2 regions of the Streptomyces sp. BF23-19 genome follow, and region 2 is predicted to be linked to the other one. Evidence: riboswitches for the same ligand, from Rfam matches in the RefSeq annotation. Region 2 holds a riboswitch; the other holds the start of a gene.
What was found. A riboswitch is a leader RNA that binds a small molecule or an ion and turns the genes downstream of it on or off. The one in region 2 is predicted to bind guanidine.
Positions count from the first base shown of each region.

Region 1: linked by a shared signal. The riboswitch ahead of AB8A24_RS17770 (multidrug efflux SMR transporter) and the one ahead of AB8A24_RS00680 (Ohr family peroxiredoxin) in region 2 are both predicted to bind guanidine.

Region 1 covers NZ_JBGBPT010000028.1:18,681-27,907, reverse strand. The annotation lists gene AB8A24_RS17790 (ATP-binding cassette domain-containing protein) at 1-601, opposite strand, end outside; gene AB8A24_RS17785 (ABC transporter permease) at 606-1,460, opposite strand; gene AB8A24_RS17780 (ABC-2 family transporter protein) at 1,513-2,316, opposite strand; gene AB8A24_RS17775 (transglycosylase domain-containing protein) at 2,515-4,968, shown strand; gene AB8A24_RS17770 (multidrug efflux SMR transporter) at 4,975-5,295, opposite strand; guanidine-III (ykkC-III) riboswitch at 5,327-5,398, opposite strand; gene AB8A24_RS17765 (co-chaperone GroES) at 5,442-5,783, opposite strand; gene AB8A24_RS17760 (DUF3618 domain-containing protein) at 5,827-6,147, opposite strand; gene bcp (thioredoxin-dependent thiol peroxidase) at 6,252-6,719, shown strand; gene AB8A24_RS17750 (HNH endonuclease) at 6,850-7,494, shown strand; gene AB8A24_RS17745 (HNH endonuclease) at 7,524-8,147, shown strand; tRNA gene AB8A24_RS17740 (tRNA-Leu) at 8,196-8,268, shown strand; gene rdgB (RdgB/HAM1 family non-canonical purine NTP pyrophosphatase) at 8,320-8,934, opposite strand; gene AB8A24_RS17730 (hypothetical protein) at 8,959-9,227, opposite strand, start outside.
Region 2 covers NZ_JBGBPT010000001.1:139,320-148,546, forward strand. The annotation lists gene AB8A24_RS00650 (hypothetical protein) at 33-1,247, shown strand; gene AB8A24_RS00655 (UvrD-helicase domain-containing protein) at 1,332-3,383, shown strand; gene AB8A24_RS00660 (SDR family oxidoreductase) at 3,499-4,233, shown strand; gene AB8A24_RS00665 (nuclear transport factor 2 family protein) at 4,230-4,718, shown strand; gene AB8A24_RS00670 (peptidoglycan recognition family protein) at 4,848-5,642, shown strand; gene AB8A24_RS00675 (hypothetical protein) at 5,680-6,138, opposite strand; gene AB8A24_RS00680 (Ohr family peroxiredoxin) at 6,125-6,577, opposite strand; guanidine-III (ykkC-III) riboswitch at 6,654-6,716, opposite strand; gene AB8A24_RS00685 (hypothetical protein) at 6,820-7,011, opposite strand; gene AB8A24_RS00690 (VWA-like domain-containing protein) at 7,225-8,409, opposite strand; gene AB8A24_RS00695 (AAA family ATPase) at 8,422-9,227, opposite strand, start outside.

The DNA.
Region 1 (9,227 bases), on a different contig from region 2:
CGAGTTCCTCGTTCAGCTGCCGCAGGAAGCCCCGTACCTTCGCCTTGCTCACCACGTCGAGCCCGATCGTCGGCTCGTCCAGGTACAGCACCTCCGGGTCGTGCAGCAGCGCCGCCGCGATGTCCCCCCGCATCCGCTGCCCCAGCGACAACTGCCGTACCGGTACGTCCAGCAGCTCGGCCAGGTCGAGCCGCTCCACGCAGCGCTCCAGGTTCTCCTCGAACCGCGCCCGCGGCACCCGGTACAGCCGCCGCATCAGCCCGTACGAGTCCTTCAGCGGCAGGTCCCACCACAGCGTGGTGCGCTGCCCGAACACCACCCCGATCCGGTGCGCCAGCCGCATCCGCTCCCGCGCCGGGTCGATGCCCGCGACCCGCAGCCGGCCGCCGCTCGGGGTCAGGATGCCGGTCAGCATCTTGATCGTGGTGGACTTCCCCGCGCCGTTGGGCCCGATGTAGCCGACCATCTCGCCCCGAGCGACCTCGAAACTGATCCCGTCCACCGCCCTGACCTGGCGTTTCTCCCGGCGCATCAGGCTCACCCGGCGCCGTACGTCAAAGACCTTCTCGACCCCGTCCAACGAGATCAGCACATCCGCCACAGCTCTAGCTCCCCGTGCTTCGGTACGAACGGACTCCCGCGCGCCACGCCAGCGACGCGGGCAGGAACACCACGAAGGCCACCAGCGGGCTCAGGTACGCGACCCACCCGGGCAGTCCCAGCGGATCGGGCCGCCCCAACACGTGCAGCGCGGGCAGCCAGTTGACGAAGGCCAGCGGGACGATGAAGGTCACCCCGCGCAGCAGGTCCTTCGCGAACACCGTCGGCGGGTACTGCAGCATCGTGCAGCCCCCGTAGGTGAAGGAGTTCTGCACCTCCGCCGCGTCCCCGGTCACGAACTGGAAGGCCGCCCCGGTCACCATCACCGCCGCGAAGATGGCCGCACCCGCGATCACCATCACGGGCACCAGCACCACCTTCCCGACCGTCCAGTCCACGTCCAGGGTCCAGACCGCCCAGCCCATCACCCCGAGGCCCTGCCCGATCCGGCCCAGCCGACGCAGCGCGAACCGGTCCGCCGCGACCTGCGCGAGCACCGGGACCGGCCGCACCAGCATCGTGTCCAGCGAGCCGTCGCGGATCCGGGCGCCGATCCGGTCGGTGTTCCCCAGCAGCATGTCCGCCAGGCCCAGGGAGGCCGAGCAGGACCCGTACAGCAGGGCGATCTCGGGCAGTGTGAAGCCGCCGAGCGCGTCCACGTGGGAGAACATGATGGAGATCGCGACGAAGTCCAGGAGCGTGATCACCGCGTGCCCGACGGTCGTCAGGACGAAGGACGTCCGGTACGTCATCGTGGAGCGGATCCACATCGCCACGATCAGCCGGTAGCCGCGCAGCCCCTCCCGGACCGGACCGCCGCGCCGGGGCTCACCGGCCACCACGAGCTCCCGGACCCGCACGCGCACCGGTACCGCTGTCGCCTCCGGTACCGCCGTCGCCTCCGCTTCCGCCTCAGCCACCCTGGACCACCACCTTCCGCGTCGCGGCCGACTGCAACAGCCGCCCCGTCCCCAGCAGTACGAGCGCCCACCCGGCCTGGAAGCCCAACGCCTCGGCCGCGCCCCCGGCCCCGCTGTGCTTGCCCAGCAGGACGTCCATCGGCACCTGCAGCATCGCCGCCCACGGCAGGGCCCGGACGAACTCGCCGAAGCCGCCCGGGAAGACGGTCAGCGGCAGCAGCATCCCGGAGAAGAAGATCGAGGCGACCGTGGCCATGATGTTGACGCCGGCCCCGTCCATCAGCCAGAAGGCCACCAGCCCCACCATGTAGCGCAGCGCGAAACTGACCACCAGCGCCAGCAGGACGGACACCAGGAACAGCAGCCAGCGCAGCGGGTCGACGGGCAGCGCCAGCGGGAACGCCAACGCCCCCGCCACCAGCGGCACCACCCCGCGGCCCAGCAACTGGAAGACCGCCCGCCCCAGATCGGCCGCGAGCCACCACATCTGGAGGTCCGCGGGCCGGTACAGGTCGACCGCGATGTCGCCGGTCCGGATCCGCTCCTGGAGCTCCTCCTGGAAGCCTCCGCCGATCAGGGCGGCGGCGGCCAGCAGCGACTGGCTCACCCAGACGAACGTCAGCGCCTGCGCCTGGTCGTAGCCGCCGAGTCCGGGCCGCTCGTCCCACAGCGCGACGTACGTGTACGCCACGATGAACCCGAACACGGTATTGGTGAACACCCCGGCCGCTGTCGCCGTCCCGTAGGTGGCGTACCGCCTGAATCCGCCTGCCGCGACCGCCAGGTAGAGATCCACTCCGCGACGCACTCTCCGGCGCACCGTATCCCTCCGTTTCCCACGTCGTTCCTAGGTCGGCCAAAGCGCGCGAGCTTAGTGCGGAGGGGCGAGCCACGCGACCGATTTATGCCCGTCCGGAGCGGAATCAGCGGCCATCGGGTAGACACCATGAGGTACAGAAGTGGATATTTTGAACGGCGTCGAGGAGTCCTGGAGATGAGCGACCAGTCACCACCCCCGGGCTGGACCCCTCGTGACCCCGACACCCCGCCCGACGTACCGCAGCCGCGGACCGACCCGTCGGCGTCACAGCAGGCAGAGCAGGCACAGCGCGGGGCACCGCACCAGGGCCGCCCCGAGAAGAAGGCCCGGCGTAGGAGAACCGGCCGGCGCCGCTTCCTGCCCACCTGGCGCATGGTCCTGGGCGGCATCCTGCTCGTCGCCCTGTTGATCGGCGGGGCCCTCGTCGCCGGCTACCTGCTGGTCGACATCCCGCCCGCCAACGCCGCCGCCACCGCGCAGTCCAATGTCTACCTCTACTCCGACGGCTCCCAGATCGCCCGCGACGGCGAGGTCAACCGCGTCAACGTACCGCTGTCGCAGATCCCCCGGTCCGTGCAGCAGGCCGTACTGGCCGCCGAGGACCGGGACTTCTACTCCGAGCGGGCTGTCGACCCCAAGGCGATGATCCGTGCCGCCTGGAACACCGCGACCGGCAAGGGCACCCAGTCCGGTTCGACCATCACCCAGCAGTACGTCAAGAACTACTACTTGGGCCAGGAACAGACGATCAAACGCAAGGCCAAAGAGTTCTTCATCGCGATCAAACTCGGTCGCGAGAAGTCGAAGAACTACATCCTTGAGGGCTACCTGAACACCAGCTACTTCGGCCGCAACGCCTACGGCATCCAGGCCGCCGCCCAGGCCTACTACGGCAAGGACGTCAACAAACTCACCACCGCCGAGGGCGCGTACCTCGCCACCCTCCTCAACTCCCCCAGCGCCTTCGACGTCGTCTCCCACCCCCAGAGCCGCCCCCGCGCCCTCGCCCGCTGGAACTACGTACTCGACGGCATGGTCAAGAAGCAGTGGCTGACCCCCGCCGAACGCGCGACGACCCAGTTCCCCGAACCGGGCAAGGTCCGCGCCGCCGCCGGCCTGTCCGGCCAGCGCGGCTACCTCGTCGAAGCGATCAAGGACTACATCGTCGACAACAAGATCCTCGACGACAAGACCCTCGCCGAAGGCGGCTACCGCATCACCACCACCATCGACAGACGCCGCCAGACCGCCCTCGTCGACGCCGTCAACAGCCAGATGGTCAGCAAACTCGAACCCGAGACGCGCAAGGCCGACCGACTGGTCCGGGCCGGCGGGGTCTCCATCGACCCGGCCACCGGCAAGGTCCTCGCCATGTACGGCGGCATCGACTACACCAAGCAGTACGTGAACAACGCGACCCGCCACGACTACCAGGTCGCCTCCACCTTCAAGCCCTTCGTCTTCGCCGCCGCCGTCGAGAACGACTCCCGCACCCAGGACGGCCGCCGGATCACCCCGAACACGATCTACAACGGCGACAACAAACGCCCCGTCGTCGGCGGCCGCATCCGCTTCGCCCCCGAGAACGAGGGCCAGATCTCCTACGGCAACATCACCGTCAACACCGCCACCGACCTCTCCGTCAACGCCGTGTACGCGCAGATGGCCGTCGACGTCGGCACCGGCAAGGTCAAGAAGACCGCCATCGACCTCGGCATCCCCGAGAACACCCCCAACTTCGTACCCGGCCCGGCCATGGCACTCGGCACCCTCCAGGCCAGTGTCCTGGACATGACCCAGGCCTACGCCACCCTCGCCGACCACGGCCGCCGCACCCCCTACACCTTCGTGGAGAAGATCACCAAGGGCGGCGACACCATCGGCCTCCCCCAGCGCACCCCCACCCAGGCCATCAGCCGCGAAGCCGCCGACACCACCACGTCCATGCTGGTCAGCGTCGTGGACAACGGCACCGGTACGGCCGCCCTCGCCGCCGGCCACCCCGCCGCGGGCAAGACCGGCACCGGCGAACTGGACCGCTCGGCCTGGTTCGCGGCCTACACCCCCGACCTGGTCACCGTGATCTCCATGATGGGCCAGGACCCGGACACCGGAACCCTCGAATCCCTCTACGGCGCCCTCGGCGAGGCCCGCATCGGCGGCGGCGGCTACCCCGCCCGCATCTGGGCCGCGTACACCAAGACCGCCCTGGAAGGCACCGACCCCGTCGACTTCGACCTGGAACTCCAGCCCGGCGCCGCCCAACCCCCGCCACCGACCAGCCCGGAATCCGAACCGCCGCAGGAGACCCCCGGCGAACCCTCGCCCAGCACCCCCGAACGCCCGACCCGCCGCCCCTCACCGACCGACACGACGGGCGGGCGCAACCAGGGCGGCCAGAACAACGGAGGCCAGAACCAGGGCGGCCAGGACAACGGGGGCCAGAACCAGGGCGGCCAGAACAACGGCGGTCAGGACAACGGCGGTCAGGACAACGGCGGCACCACCCAGGGCGGCGACCAGGGCGGCACCACCCAAGGCACCCAAGGCGGCGCGCAGGGCAGCACCCAGGGCAGCGACGGAGGCCCGGCCGAAGGCCTGCGACCACCGTCCGCGTTCCTCGAATAGCGACGATCAGTGACCGGAGGTCGCCTTCAGCCCCACCACGGCGACCAACAGCAGACAGATGAAGAAGATCCGGGCGGCGGTGACGGGCTCACCCAGCACCGCCATACCGAGCACGGCCGCGCCGGCGGCGCCGATGCCCACCCACACCCCGTACGCGGTACCGATGGGCAGGGTCTTCGCGGCGTAGGACAGCAACACCATGCTCGCGACGATCCCGGCACCCGTGAACACACTCGGCCACAGCCGGGTGAAACCTTCGGTGAACTTCATGCCGATCGACCAGCCGACCTCGAGCAGACCGGCGACGAGAAGAAGAACCCATGCCATGACGGCACCTCCGAGACAACGAGCGATACGGGGTGCGTCGTCTTGTCGTACCCGGTACGGCGCGTCTCGTCGGGGTTCCCCTCCACCGTAGCAAAAGGCCGCGAAAAGGGCCGGTGACCTGCGCCACCAGCCCCTTTTCCCTCAGCTCAGAGGTACAGCCCGGTGGAGTCCTCCGACCCCTCCAGCCGCTCCGCGGCCACGGCGTGCAGATCCCGCTCGCGCATCAGCACGTACGTCGCACCCCGCACCTCGACCTCGGCACGGTCCTCGGGGTCGTACAGCACCCGGTCACCCGGCTCGACCGTCCGGACGCTCTGCCCGACCGCGACCACCTCGGCCCAGGCCAGCCGCTTACCCACCGCGGCCGTCGCGGGAATCAGGATGCCGCCGCCCGAGCGCCGCTCGCCCTCCGGCAGATCGGACTTCACGAGCACGCGATCGTGCAACATGCGGATGGGCAGCTTGTCGTGGGTGGTGTTCTCGCTCACGCCACGAACCTACCTGCCCACGCCCGCCCCGTACCGCTCAGGGTCATCCGCGCTTGCGGCGCGCCGACACCACGATCAGCCCGACCAGGCTCACCGCGACCAGCGCGACGGGCACGATCCGGTCGACGCGCGGAGCCCCGTCGTCGTGCCGCAGACCGTCCCGCAGATCCGTCACGATCCGGTTCACCGTGGCGAAGGCCCGCCCGGCGGTCTGATCGACGGTCGAGGCGACCCGTGCCTTCGCGTCCCCGATGATCGTCTTCGGGTGCATGCGCACACCGATCTCGTCGAGCGTCTCGGCGAGCTGCTCACGGCGGCGGACGATGTCCGCCTCGATCTGTGCGGGGGTCCTGGCTTCCGGCACCGCGCTGCCTCCGTCGTCGTGGTCGTGTGGGGCGTAGTCCGCCATGAACAGTCTGTCAGCTTAGTCTCATGGCATACCGATCCCCTCCCGAGGAGAGTGTCACGATGAGCGAGCGACTCCAGCCGGGCGACACCGCCCCCGCCTTCACCCTGCCCGATGCGGACGGCAACGAGGTCTCGCTCGCCGACCACAAGGGCCGCAAGGTGATCGTCTACTTCTACCCGTCCGCGCTGACCCCGGGCTGCACGAAGCAGGCCTGCGACTTCACGGACAACCTGTCCTTCTTGACGGGACACGGCTACGACGTCATCGGTGTGTCCCCGGACAAGCCGGAGAAGCTGGCGAAGTTCCGCGAGAAGGAGGACCTGAAGGTCACCCTGGTCAGCGACCCCGAGAAGGAGACGCTGACGGCGTACGGCGCGTACGGCGAGAAGAAGCTGTACGGCAAGACGGTGACCGGGGTCATCCGCTCCACGGTGGTCGTCGACGAGGAGGGCAAGGTCGAGCACGCCTTCTACAACGTCAAGGCCACCGGCCACGTAGCCAAGATCATCAAAGACCTGGGCCTCTGACCCCCGCCCCACTGAAATGGCCCGCACCATCCGGTACGGGCCATTCCGTTTATCGGACGTAACTACCCGCATATCGGTTCGTCAGTCCGTACGAGGCCACGAACGCGTGGCCGGAACGGAGGGGGCCGGGGTGCCGATCAGCCCGTACACGAAAGAACGCCTCGCGGAGGCGGCGCGTACGTCGCGCACGCTGTCGGAGGCACTGGAGAAGCTGGGGGTCGACCCGAAGAGCCGCTCGCGGCGCTATCTGCACGACCGCATGCGGAAGCTGGGCGTGGACACGTCGCACTTCGAGCGGCCGGCAGCCGTCAAGTGGACAAAGGAGGTCCTGACGGCGGCGGTCGCCGACTCGACGAACATGTGCCAAGTCCTGCGGCATCTCGGCCTGGAGGTCGTGGGTGGCCACCACACGCACATCAGCAGGCGGGTCAAGGCGTTCGGCATAGACACCTCCCACTTCGAACGGCCCTCGCCCGCCGGGCGGCCGAAGACCCGGCGCGCCCCGGAGAGCCTCCTGGTCAGGCGGGACGACCCGCACGCCCGGCGTGCACAGAGTGCGCACCTGAAGCAGGCACTGGCCGCACTGGGCGTGCCCGAGGTGTACCGGATGTGCGGCACACCTCCGACCTGGCGGGGCTATCCGCTGCCGCTGGAGGTGGACCACATGGACGGCGACTGGCGGAACAACCTGCCCGAGAACCTGCGGCTGCTCTGCCCCAACTGCCATTCGGCCACCGACACATACCGTGGTCGTGCGAAGCGGCGCCGCCGGTGAGCACCGGAGAACGCTATACGCGCGAAGTCATGGCCGAGGCGGCAGCACGGTGCGTCAGCATCGACGAGGTCATCGCTCATCTCGACATCAAGCCGTATGCGCGACTGAGCAGGTACCTCCTCTCTAGGTTCCGGCACTTCGGCATCGACGTCGCCCACTTCGAACGCCCGGACCGCAAGCGCCGGGTCAAGCCGGACCGGGAGACACTACGTGAGGCGGTCGCCGCGTCGCACTCGCTGGCAGAGGTCCTGCGGCGCCTCGATCGCAGCGTGTCCGGGAGCCACCACAAGGCTCTGAAGCGGTGGATCGACGAGGAATGCCTCTCCACCTCGCACTTCCTCGGACAGGGTCATCAGCGCGGCAAGCGGGGGACGGTACCGATGAAGCCCGCAGCCGAGATCCTGATCAAACATGACGGCCGGCGGCGAACGCGCACACACCTGCTCCGACGGGCGCTGCGCGAAGTCGGCGTTCCGGAGCACTGCGACATGTGCGGCACGGCGCCCGAGTGGGGCGGGCGGCCCATGACCTTGGAGGTCGACCACGTGAACGGCGACTGGAGCGACGACCGTAGGGAAAACCTGCGGCTGCTCTGCCCCAACTGTCATGCGGTCACCACCACGTGGTGCCGTGGAGGACGACGCGATCGATGATGCCGCTTCCCCCGAACGGCACTGTGCGCAGTAGAGTGTCCATGGCTCGCGCCCGTACGCGACCTGGTTAGCGGTGGTCTTTAGGTGGCCACGTATGTCGGTTCGAATCCGACCGGGCGTACCGAAGATGAGGCCTGGTTCCCCCACCCGGAGGGAACCAGGCCTCGCCGCGTCAGCCCAGGAGGGCGCGGACGAAGGGGACCAGGGCGCGGAAGGCCTGGCCGCGGTGGGAGATGGCGTTCTTCTCCGCCGGGGTCAGTTCCGCGCACGTGCGGGTGTCGCCCTGCGGCTGGAGGATCGGGTCGTAGCCGAAGCCGCCCGTACCGGACGGGGTGTGGCGGAGGGTGCCCAGGAGGCGGCCCTCGACGACGCGTTCGGTGCCGTCCGGCATGGCCAGGGCCGCCGCGCACGCGAAGTGGGCCCCGCGGTTCTCGTCGGCGATGTCGCCGAGCTGGGCCAGCAGCAGGTCCAAGTTGGCCTTGTCGTCGCCGTGGGTGCCGGCCCAGCGGGCCGAGAAGATGCCGGGGGCGCCGTGCAGGACGTCCACGCAGAGGCCGGAGTCGTCGGCGACCGCCGGGAGGCCGGTGGCGCGGGCCAGGGCGTGGGCCTTGAGGAGGGCGTTCTCGGCGAAGGTGACGCCGGTTTCCTTGACGTCCGGAATCTCGGGGTACGCGTCCGCGCCGACCAGCTCGTGCGGCAGGCCGGCGTCGGACAGGATCGCGCGGAGTTCGGAGACTTTGCCCGCGTTGCGGGTGGCCAGGATGAGGCGGCTGGGCGTCGAGGTCATGCCCCCATTATCCCGGGGGGCGGATCACCCCGGGGTGCAGACCTTCGACAGCTCGCTCGCCGCGTCCGCGACCGGCTGGATGTCCGGGGCGCTGTTGCCGCTCTCGATCGAGGAGCGAACGTTCTTGACGGCCGTGTTCATCGAGTCGATGGCCTTGCTCAGGTCGGCGTTGTCCGTCTGGTCGCCGATCTTCTTCAGGTTCGTCTCGATCTGGTTGAGCGCGTTCTGGGCGTCCTGGGGGCTGTTGCCCGCCTGGGAGACGGCCTGCTGGAGGTCGTTGGCGCCGTCCGTGA
Region 2 (9,227 bases):
CGACACCCGGTGCCGCCGAGTAACATCCCGGGATGGCGAAGACGATCAAGAAGCTGACCCCGGAAGCCGGGCGGACCGACGCCGCGGGCCTGCGCGCGTACGACGCGGACGCCCTCGCGAGGTGCGTCGCCGACGCGAAGCAGCCGTGGTGGCGCCGCGCGGACTGCGTCGAGGCGCTGGCCGGACGCGTGCCGGAGCGGCGCGTGGCCCAGCTGATCGCACGCGTCCAGGACACCGATGACGTGAGTCACGTGCGCGTCGCGCTGCTGGGCCTGCTCTCGGACCGCCCCGAGCTGCTGCCCTGGCTGCGGCACGAGGACCGGCACCGGGACGGCAAGTACGGCATGGCCGAGGCGGTGCTGGGGGCCCGCGGCGCGCTCGGCGACCTCACGGCGGCGGGTGCCCTGGCGACGCTCGCCTTAGATCTGTGGCGCAGCCGGCGGGAGACCGGCGAGGCCGGGCTCGACGGACTGGTCGCACGGCACGGGGTCGAAGCGGTGCTGGCCCAGCTCGGCGGGGCCCGTCCCGAGGACCGCTCCAGCGCCGTCCGTCTGCGGGACCGCGCCGGCGAGGACGTCACCGACGCGCTCGCGGACCCCGACCGGCAGGTCGCGTTCCGCGCCCAGGAGCTCCTGACCGACCCGGAACGGCTGCGTGGCCACCTCGCCGAGGCGCCGACCGAGGAGGCGAAGCTGTGGGCCGTGTACGCCCTGCACCGTCTGACCGAGGACACCGATGAGACCCGGAGGCTGTACGAGGAGCTGGGGCGGCCCCGCGTGGAGGTCGCCGGCCTGGACGAGGAACTGCGCGCGGCGATCGTCCACGAGTACGGGCGGTGGTGCGAGGAGCGGAGCGATCCGCGGTGGCGGATGGAGGCCCTGTGCACGGAGCCGCCGCCGGCCACCGATACGGCCGAGCAGCTGCGGCGGGCCTCGGCCGCGCTCACCGCCGCCGGCGTCGGGCCGAAGCCGCCGATCTCCTGCGGCGAGGACAACGGGGTGGGGGACGGTACGTACGACGTGATCAGGTACGGCGAGAGCGGCGACGCGGTGTTCATCAGCACCCTCGGCCGGTTCGCCGCCGGTGAGGACGACCATCCGGACGTGCGCCGCGCCCTCGAATCGGCCGGCTTCCGCTGGCTCGACGAGGCCGTCCGCGCCATCCAGGTCACCGACCTCGGGGTGTACTACTTCGGCAGCCGCGGCCCGTTGGGCGTCGACACGTTGCTGTTCTACTGGCAGGACTGAGGGGAGCGGCTGCCCGGTAGGCGCCCTGCCGCCATCGTCGCGTTCCGCCCTATGATCGTCACTCCGCGTACGAGGGGGGCTGGTATGGGGGCAGGCGGGGCGGCATCGCAGCGGACGCAGGAGGCGCGGCGGCAGGAGCGGTTACTGCGCGAGCAGTGGCAGGCCGCCCGCCGGCAGGCCCTGCGGTGGGACACGGTCGGCGAGGGGGAGCAGCGGGTCCTCGCCCAGCTGCTGGTACTGACCGCGCGCGGGTGGCGGTTGCTCGTCGACCGCCAATGGTCCCGGACCCGGACCGCTGACGCGCACATGCTGCTGGTGGGGCCCGGCGGGGTCTTCGTCGTCGACGTCACGGCCGGCCGCGAGCCCGCCGAGGGACACGCGCCCGGGCTGCTCGCCGCCACGAAGGCGGCCGAGAGCGCGGTGGCGTCCCTCGGCATGTCACCGGTGGCGGTCCAGCCGGTCAGGGTGTTCGCCGGGCAGCGCCTCGACGCGAGCCTCGGCCGGATCCGGCTCCTGGGTGAACACGAGATCGGCCCCGTGCTGCTGTCGCAGCGGCACCGGCTGCGCGCCGAGTCGGTCCGGGCGATCGCCGACCACCTGGAGCGGGTGTTCCCGGGCTACGCGGGGTCGGCGATCGACCAGCAGCCGGTGCCGGCGGCCGAACCCCACCGACCGGGCTCCCCGGACGGATTGTTCGACCTGGAAGGGCTGCGCGACGCGGCCCTGGAGGGGGCGAGGCGCGCGCCGATCGAGCAGTGGATGACCTTCCTCCACCCCGACCAGGTGGCACTGGTGCGCCGCAACTGGTCGGGCCCCGCCCGCATCAGCGGCCCGGCGGGCACCGGCAAGACGGTCGTCGCCCTGCACCGTGCGGCCCACCTTGCCCGGCGGACCACCGGCCGCATCCTGTACGTCACCTTCGCCAACAACCTGCCCCGCGTACAGAGCACTTTCCTCAAGGCCATGGCCCCGGCCGTCGCCGACCGGGTGGACTTCCGCAGCCTCCACTCCTGGGCCCAGGAATTCCTGCAGGAGCGGGGCATACCCGTCCGGCTGCACGGGGACAAGGCCGAGACCGCCTTCAGCCTCGCCTGGAAGAACGTCGGCCGCGCGAGCCGACTGGCCGCGCTCGACCCGGCCCCCACCTACTGGCACGAAGAGATCGACTACGTCATCAAGGGGCGCGGCCTCACCCGCTTCGAGGAGTACGCGGCCGTCCCCAGGCGACGGCGGAGGGCGAGCCTGCACCGTACGCACCGCCGGTCCGTGTGGGAGCTCTACGAGGCGTACGAGGCCCTGCGCGGCGAGCGCGGCGTCCACGACTTCAACGACGTCCTCTCCCTCGCCCTGGCCGAAGCGTCCCGCCGCCGCGAAGGACCTCCGTACGCGGCCGTCATCGTCGACGAGGTCCAGGACCTCACGCTCGTCGGCGTACGCCTCCTGCACGCGCTCGTCGGTGACGTGCCCAACGGACTGCTGCTCGTCGGCGACGGCCAACAGACCGTCTATCCGGGCGGGTTCCGCCTCACCGACGCGGGCATCGACATCCGCGGCGACCGCGGACAGGTGCTGCGCACCAACTACCGCAACAGCAAACAGATCCTGGACGCGGCGCTCACCGTCGTCGCCGACGACGCCTTCGAGGACCTCGACGGCCTGCGCACCTCGGGCCGCCGCGACGTCGACCTCACCTACCACGACGGGGACGTCGTACGCGTCACCAGGTCCACCGCGGAAGCCCACGACCGGGACCTCCTGGACGCCCTGCGCTCCCTGCCCGAGGGCGCCCGCGCCGACACCGCCCTGCTGTGCCCGTCCATGCGCGCCGTAGGCCACTACCAGCGGCTGCTCACCCAGGCGGGCATCCCGGTCTGCCAGTTGGAGCACTACGACGGCCGCGCCGTCGACGCGGTGAAGCTGGGCACGTATCGCCGGGCCAAGGGCCTGGAGTTCAAGAACGTCTTCCTGCCCCGGCACGACACGGTCTCCGGGCACGGCACGCCGGCAGGCACGCCGGCCGGTACGGAGACGTCCGAGACGGCCCGGGAGCGTGCGGAACTGCTGCGCAGCCGGCTCTTCGTGGCGATGACCCGCGCCCGTGACCTGCTGTGGCTCGGCAGCGTCACCACCAGGTAGGAGACCACCCGCGAGGCGGCGCTGCCAGGGTGTGACGCGTCCTGGTCGGCCGGCGGCGGTGTGCCCAGACTCGGTCGGGCGGAGTCATCCGCTTTCGACGAGGAGTAGGGCAGGTATGAGGAACGAAGCCAAGGTCGTGGCCATCACCGGAGCGAGCAGCGGGATCGGGGAGGCGACGGCCCGGCGGCTCGCTGCCGACGGTCACCGGTTGTTCCTGGGCGCGCGGCGCACCGATCGGCTCGACGCGCTCGGCCGGGAGATCGACGAGGCGGGCGGTACCGCGGCGTTCCGGCGGCTGGACGTCACCGACGCCGCCGATGTACGGGCCTTCGTGGCCGCCGCCCGCGACCGATACGGCCGGGTGGACGTGCTGGTCAACAACGCCGGGGTGATGCCGCTCTCGCCGCTGGACGCGCTGAAGGTCGACGAGTGGGACCGGATGATCGACGTGAACGTGCGAGGAGTGCTGCACGGGATCGCCGCCGCCCTGCCCGTGATGCGGGCCCAGGGCGGCGGGCACTTCGTGAACGTCGCCTCCGTCGGCGCGTACGAGGTGTCGCCCACCGCGGCCGTCTACTGCGCCACCAAGTACGCCGTCCGCGCGATATCCGAAGGGCTGCGCCAGGAATCGGACGGCACCGTCCGCGTCACCCTGGTCTCTCCGGGCGTGACCGAATCCGAACTGGCCGAAGGGATCTCCGATCCCGCCGCGCGGGAGGCCATGAAGGCCTATCGCGCCGTGGCGCTGCCGGCGTCCGCCATCGCCGGAGCCATCGCCTACGCGGTCGCCCAGCCGGCCGAGGTCGACGTCAACGAGATCGTCGTGCGTCCCGCCGCGAGCGCGCAGTGACCGCCGGGCCGTACGAGGACCTGCTGCGCCGACTGCGGGTCCTGGAGGACAAGGAAGCACTGCGGCGGCTCATGATCCGCGGCTGGCGGGCGCTGGACCGCAAGGACTGGCGGGCCTGGATCGAGTGCTGGGCCGAGGACGCGGTGCTGGAGTTCGAGCCGTGGGGGGAGGTCCACGGGAGGGAGGCGGTCCGGGCGAAGGTGGAGCAGGCGGAGGCGCACTTCCCGAGCATGCAACACCACATCCTGAACATGGACTTCCACGTGGAAGGGGACCGGGCCACCGGTGTCGGGTACATGTGGTTCGTCGCCGTGACGGGCGGCGAGCGGAGTACGTCGCCCTCCTCCATGGGCGGCCCGTACGACTGGGACTTCCGCCGGGCTCCCGAGGGCGGCTGGCTCCTGACCCGCCAGCGGCTGGGCGTCTGGTGGACCGACGGGGAGGAGACGCCACCGGGCCTCGGCCAGGGCGGGTCCGCACAGTAGCGCCGGCCGCCCGACTTCGCGGACCCGACCTGGGGAGTGTCCTGGGCGCGGCCGGTCGGGGCCACTCCCGGGGGTCGCGCGGTGTGTCGGCGCGGCCGGCGCGGGGGGAGTCCCCTTCAATGGCGCCGCATGACCTTCTCCGCACTGCACCAGCCGGCGGCGCGCGCCGCGGCGCCGTACTCCCGCCGTTCGGTCCTCACGGGAGCCTTCGCCCTGGCCACCGCCGCGGCACTGCCGCTCGCCGCGGCGGGGCGGGCGTACTCCGCCGCCACCCCGGACATCATCGGGTGCGCCGCCTGGGGTGCGCGGGCGGCGTCCGAACCCGTCGTCGTCCTGGACAACCGCCCGGAGCGGATCATCGTCCACCACACGGCGACGGCGAACGTGACGGACTACTCGAAGCAGCGCGCCTTCGCCCTCGCCCGCGCGATCCAGACCTACCACATGGACGCGCAGGGCTGGATCGACACGGGCCAGCACTTCACCGTCAGCCGCGGGGCCTTCGTGCTGGAGGGGCGCCACAACAGCCTGGCGGAGCTGCGCACCGGCTCCCGCCAGGTGCGGGCAGCGCACTGCGTCGGCCAGAACACGGTGTCCATCGGTATCGAGAACGAGGGCACGTACACCTCGGAGGCCCAGCCGGCGGCGCAGTACGCGGCGCTGGCCGACCTGTGCGCCCACATCTGCGACCAGTACGGCCTGCCCGCGTCGGAGATCTACGGCCACCGCGACTTCAACGCCACCTCCTGCCCCGGAGACCGCCTCTACGCCCAGCTCCCGACCCTCCGCAAGGACGTCGCCGCCCGCCTCGGCACGCCCGCGCCGGAGGAGGCCACCGATCCCCTCGAGGACCTGGTCCGCCAGGTCACCGGCCGGCCGTCCTCGTCGTACGAGGAATACCTCCCGGCGGGGCTGCTGCCCTGACGGTCCGCCGCCGGCTCCTCCGGCTCTCGCGAGGGGGTTACAGGCGCCAGTACGTACCGGCGTGGGAATCGACGTGCACCACGTGGCGGCCGACGCGCACCACGTGGTGGTCCGGGCCCGACCAGGAGCCGCAGGCGCCGTCGGCGCCCGGCAGCGGGGTCCAGATCTCCAGGAAGGTGCTGCCGTCCGGGTTGGTGCCCCGCTCGACCAGGTTCGCACCGTCCCACCGGAAGGTGCCGGCGTCTTCGCCGGGCTCGCCGGTGAGGTGGTGGAAGTGCGTCCGGGAGCCGTCGAAGGACGTCGTACCGGCGAAGCCCCGGCTGTCGGCGTAGAACGACCCGGCCTGCAGCCACACCACTTCGCGGTCCTCGATCAGGGGTCCGCCGTCGCGGCTGATGCCGCGCCGCAGCCAGGCGCCGCGCTCGGGCACGGGGACGCCGGGGCCGTCCGGGACGTGCCCGGCCTGCCCGGTGCGCCGGGGCTCAGGCGCGGTCATCGGCGGCGGGCTCGTCCACGGCCAGCAGCGTCAGCGGTACGTTGCCGCGCACGGCCTGCGAGTACGGGCAGACCGCGTCCGCCCGGTGCAGCAGGGGCTGGAGGTCCGCCGCCCGCCAACCGGGCAGGCTGACGGTGAGCGTCACCGCGAGGCCGTAGCCCGCGGGCGTGTCCGTGGTGCCGAGCTGGACCTCGCAGGCCACGCGGGCGGTGGAGGCCTCCGCCCCGAACTCGGCGGCGACCTCCGCGAGCGCGGAGGTGAAGCAGGCGGCGAACCCGGCCGCGAACAGCTGCTCGGGGTTGGTGGTACCGGGGACCTTCTTGCGCGGCGGGGCGAGGCGGACGTCCAAGCGTCCGTCGTCCGTACGGACGGATCCGGTACGTCCCCCCGCGGCGTGCGCGGTCGTCCGGTACAGGCTGCGGGTGAGTGGCACGGTCATGCTGTTCGGCCCATCTTGCTCGACGAGGACGCTGCCCGGGTGCGGACAGCGGACGGCACTGCTCGTGTCAGTACCTCGCGCGTCGTCGTGCGTAACCGGGTACGGCGCATCTCGTCCGGGGCCTTGGACCGGCCGCCGGACAATCTAGCAACGCCGACGGTGGTCCGGGGCGTCCCCCACGGTGAAGTACCTCACCCGCCGGCGGCCGGCCGGCGGGGCGTGCGGCCGCGGTCGCTCCCGGGTCAGGGCGCGTGGTGCTGGATGCCCCGCTGACCGGGTACCCGGGTCGACCGGGGTGCGTCGGAGCGCCGGTGGTCGGCTCGCTGTCGGCGGCCCGGGAAGGGGTTGCGCCGCACGGCGGCGCTGGGAGCCGCGATCAGCAGGCCGACAAGTGCGAGGACCGCGACGAGGATGAGCACGGTAACGAGGTTCATGGTCCTGCCTTTCGTCGAGTATTGACTGCCTGTCACTACATCTTGTTACCGAATTCCGAGACGTTAAACACAGAGGGTGACGGAACCTGCCGTCAAGGACCGCGCCTGCGCTGCCGATCCGGCAACATCAGCCGTGCGTACAGGCGTTGGCGCGGGCGGAACGGCGGGGTGGACCGGCGTCGTTGCCGGAGAGGTCCGTGCGGTGCGCCGGGTTCACGCGGTCGGGGTGACGCGTACCGTCTCCACCCAGGTCGGGGGTGCGGGCGGGGTGTCGCCGACCAGGGCGGCGATCAGCCGGCAGGACGGTGTCTCCTGCGGCCACGGCGTATACCCGTCGGTCAGCACCACCACGACGTTCGGGCGGTCGGGCAGGGCCAGCGCCGCGTCGATGCCGACCCGCATGTCCGTACCACCGCCACCGGCCAGGGTCACCTCGCCGGCACTGCGCACCCGGGTCACGGCGTGCACGTCGGCGTCGCACGCGAGGACGGCGACCCGGTTGCCGCCGACGCCCACCTCCCGCAGGACGCCGGTGACTTCGGCGAGGGCGGCCGCGAGGTCGTCCGGGCCCATCGATCCCGAGGTGTCGATGACGACGGCCACCCGCGGCAGCGGCCTGCGCAGACTGGGCAGTACCACCCGGCCGCCGAGCGCGGGCGTGCGGCGCGAGGGACGGCGGTACGTGTAGTCCACCGCGCCGGCCGCCCAGGCGGCCGCCTCGCGGACCGCACCCGCCAGAGCCTGGCGCCAGTCGACGGAAGGCTCCAGGAGTTCCTCGGCCCACCGGGCCCAACCCTCTGGGACCCGGCCCCGGGTACGCCGATGGGCCCGTACGGCCTCGGCGGTCTGCCGGCGCAGGGCCTCCGCCTCCACCGGGCCGACCCGGGCGGGGCCGCCGCCCTCGCCCAGCTCCCAGGGCGCGGGGGTGCCGTGCGCGCCGGAACCGCAGTCGGGGCCGTGGGGCGTCGGGGGAATCGCGGGCAGGTAGGTCTCGAACAGGCCGCCCGTGGGCAGGCCGTAGAGCCGGGGCTCCATCCGGCCCTCGGGCAGGACCAGCCCGTCGGCCAGCAGGTCGTCGTTGATCTCGCAGTCCTGGGCGATGTTGACCCGGACCGCGTCGCGCTGGTCCGCGGCGGGCAGCCGCTCGGCCCGGCCGTGGTGGTCGCGCAGCAGGTGCGCCACCTCGTGGATCCACACCCCGGCCAACTCGACGACCGGGGTCGCCTCGACGAAGGCGGGCGAGACGTAGCAGCGCCAGTGCCGGTCGACGCCCATGGTGCGCACCTCGGCCGAGGGGACCACGGTCAGGGCGTAGAGCGCGGAAGCGAGGTACGGACGGGTCTCGGCGGCCTTGTAGCGGGCCGCCAGCAGCTTCGCGCGGTCCAGCTCCGGGCGCACGGCGGACCGGGCTCAGTCGCCGCCCGGCAGCGAGCCGGACAGCTGGAGCAGTTCCACGAAGGCGTCGATACCGGCGGGCACCGGCCAGTCCAGGTCGCGCATCGCGGCGAGGTCGGCGGCGGCCCGGGCGGCGACGTCGGGCACGCCCGCGTCCACGGCCTTGGCCAGGACCGCCCAACCCGCCTCCCAGCGGGGGCAGGTGAGCTCGCTCTGCACGGCCGCGACCACGGCGATGAGGAACGCCAGCTGCCGGTCGCCGCGCTCGGGCAGGGCGAAGGCGTCGGGGTCGGCCAGCACCCGGTCCGGGTCGGGCAGGTCGAGGTGTTCGAGGTACGAGAGCAGTTCGATCCCGGCGGCCTCGCCCACGGCCCCGGTGAGGGCGGCGGCCAGCGCCTCCCGGCCCGACGAGGCCGCGTACCCCGTGGCCAGCAGCCGCAGGGCCATCTCCCAGGTGCGCGGGGACGGCCAGCCGCGGCCCCGCCCGGCGGCCTCGGACGGCATGTGGTGGACCAGGCCCGGTCGCGCGGTCAGGAAGCCGGAGACGGCGCCGCGGGCCCGGGCGACCGCACCGGACGCCTTGGCGGGATCGACGGCCGGGATCGCCACCTCGGGCCAGGTACCGGCCATGCCGCGGGCCACGGTGCGCGGGTTGTGCGTCCAGTCGAGGTGGACGAAGCGGTTCGCGAGCGGCGGGCTGAGGTGCCAGCCGTCCGCGGCGCTGGCGGGCGGATTGGCCGCGGCGACGATCCGTACCGCCGCCGGCAGCTCCAGGCTGCCGACCCGGCGTTCCAGGACCACGCGCAGCAGGGCCGCCTGCA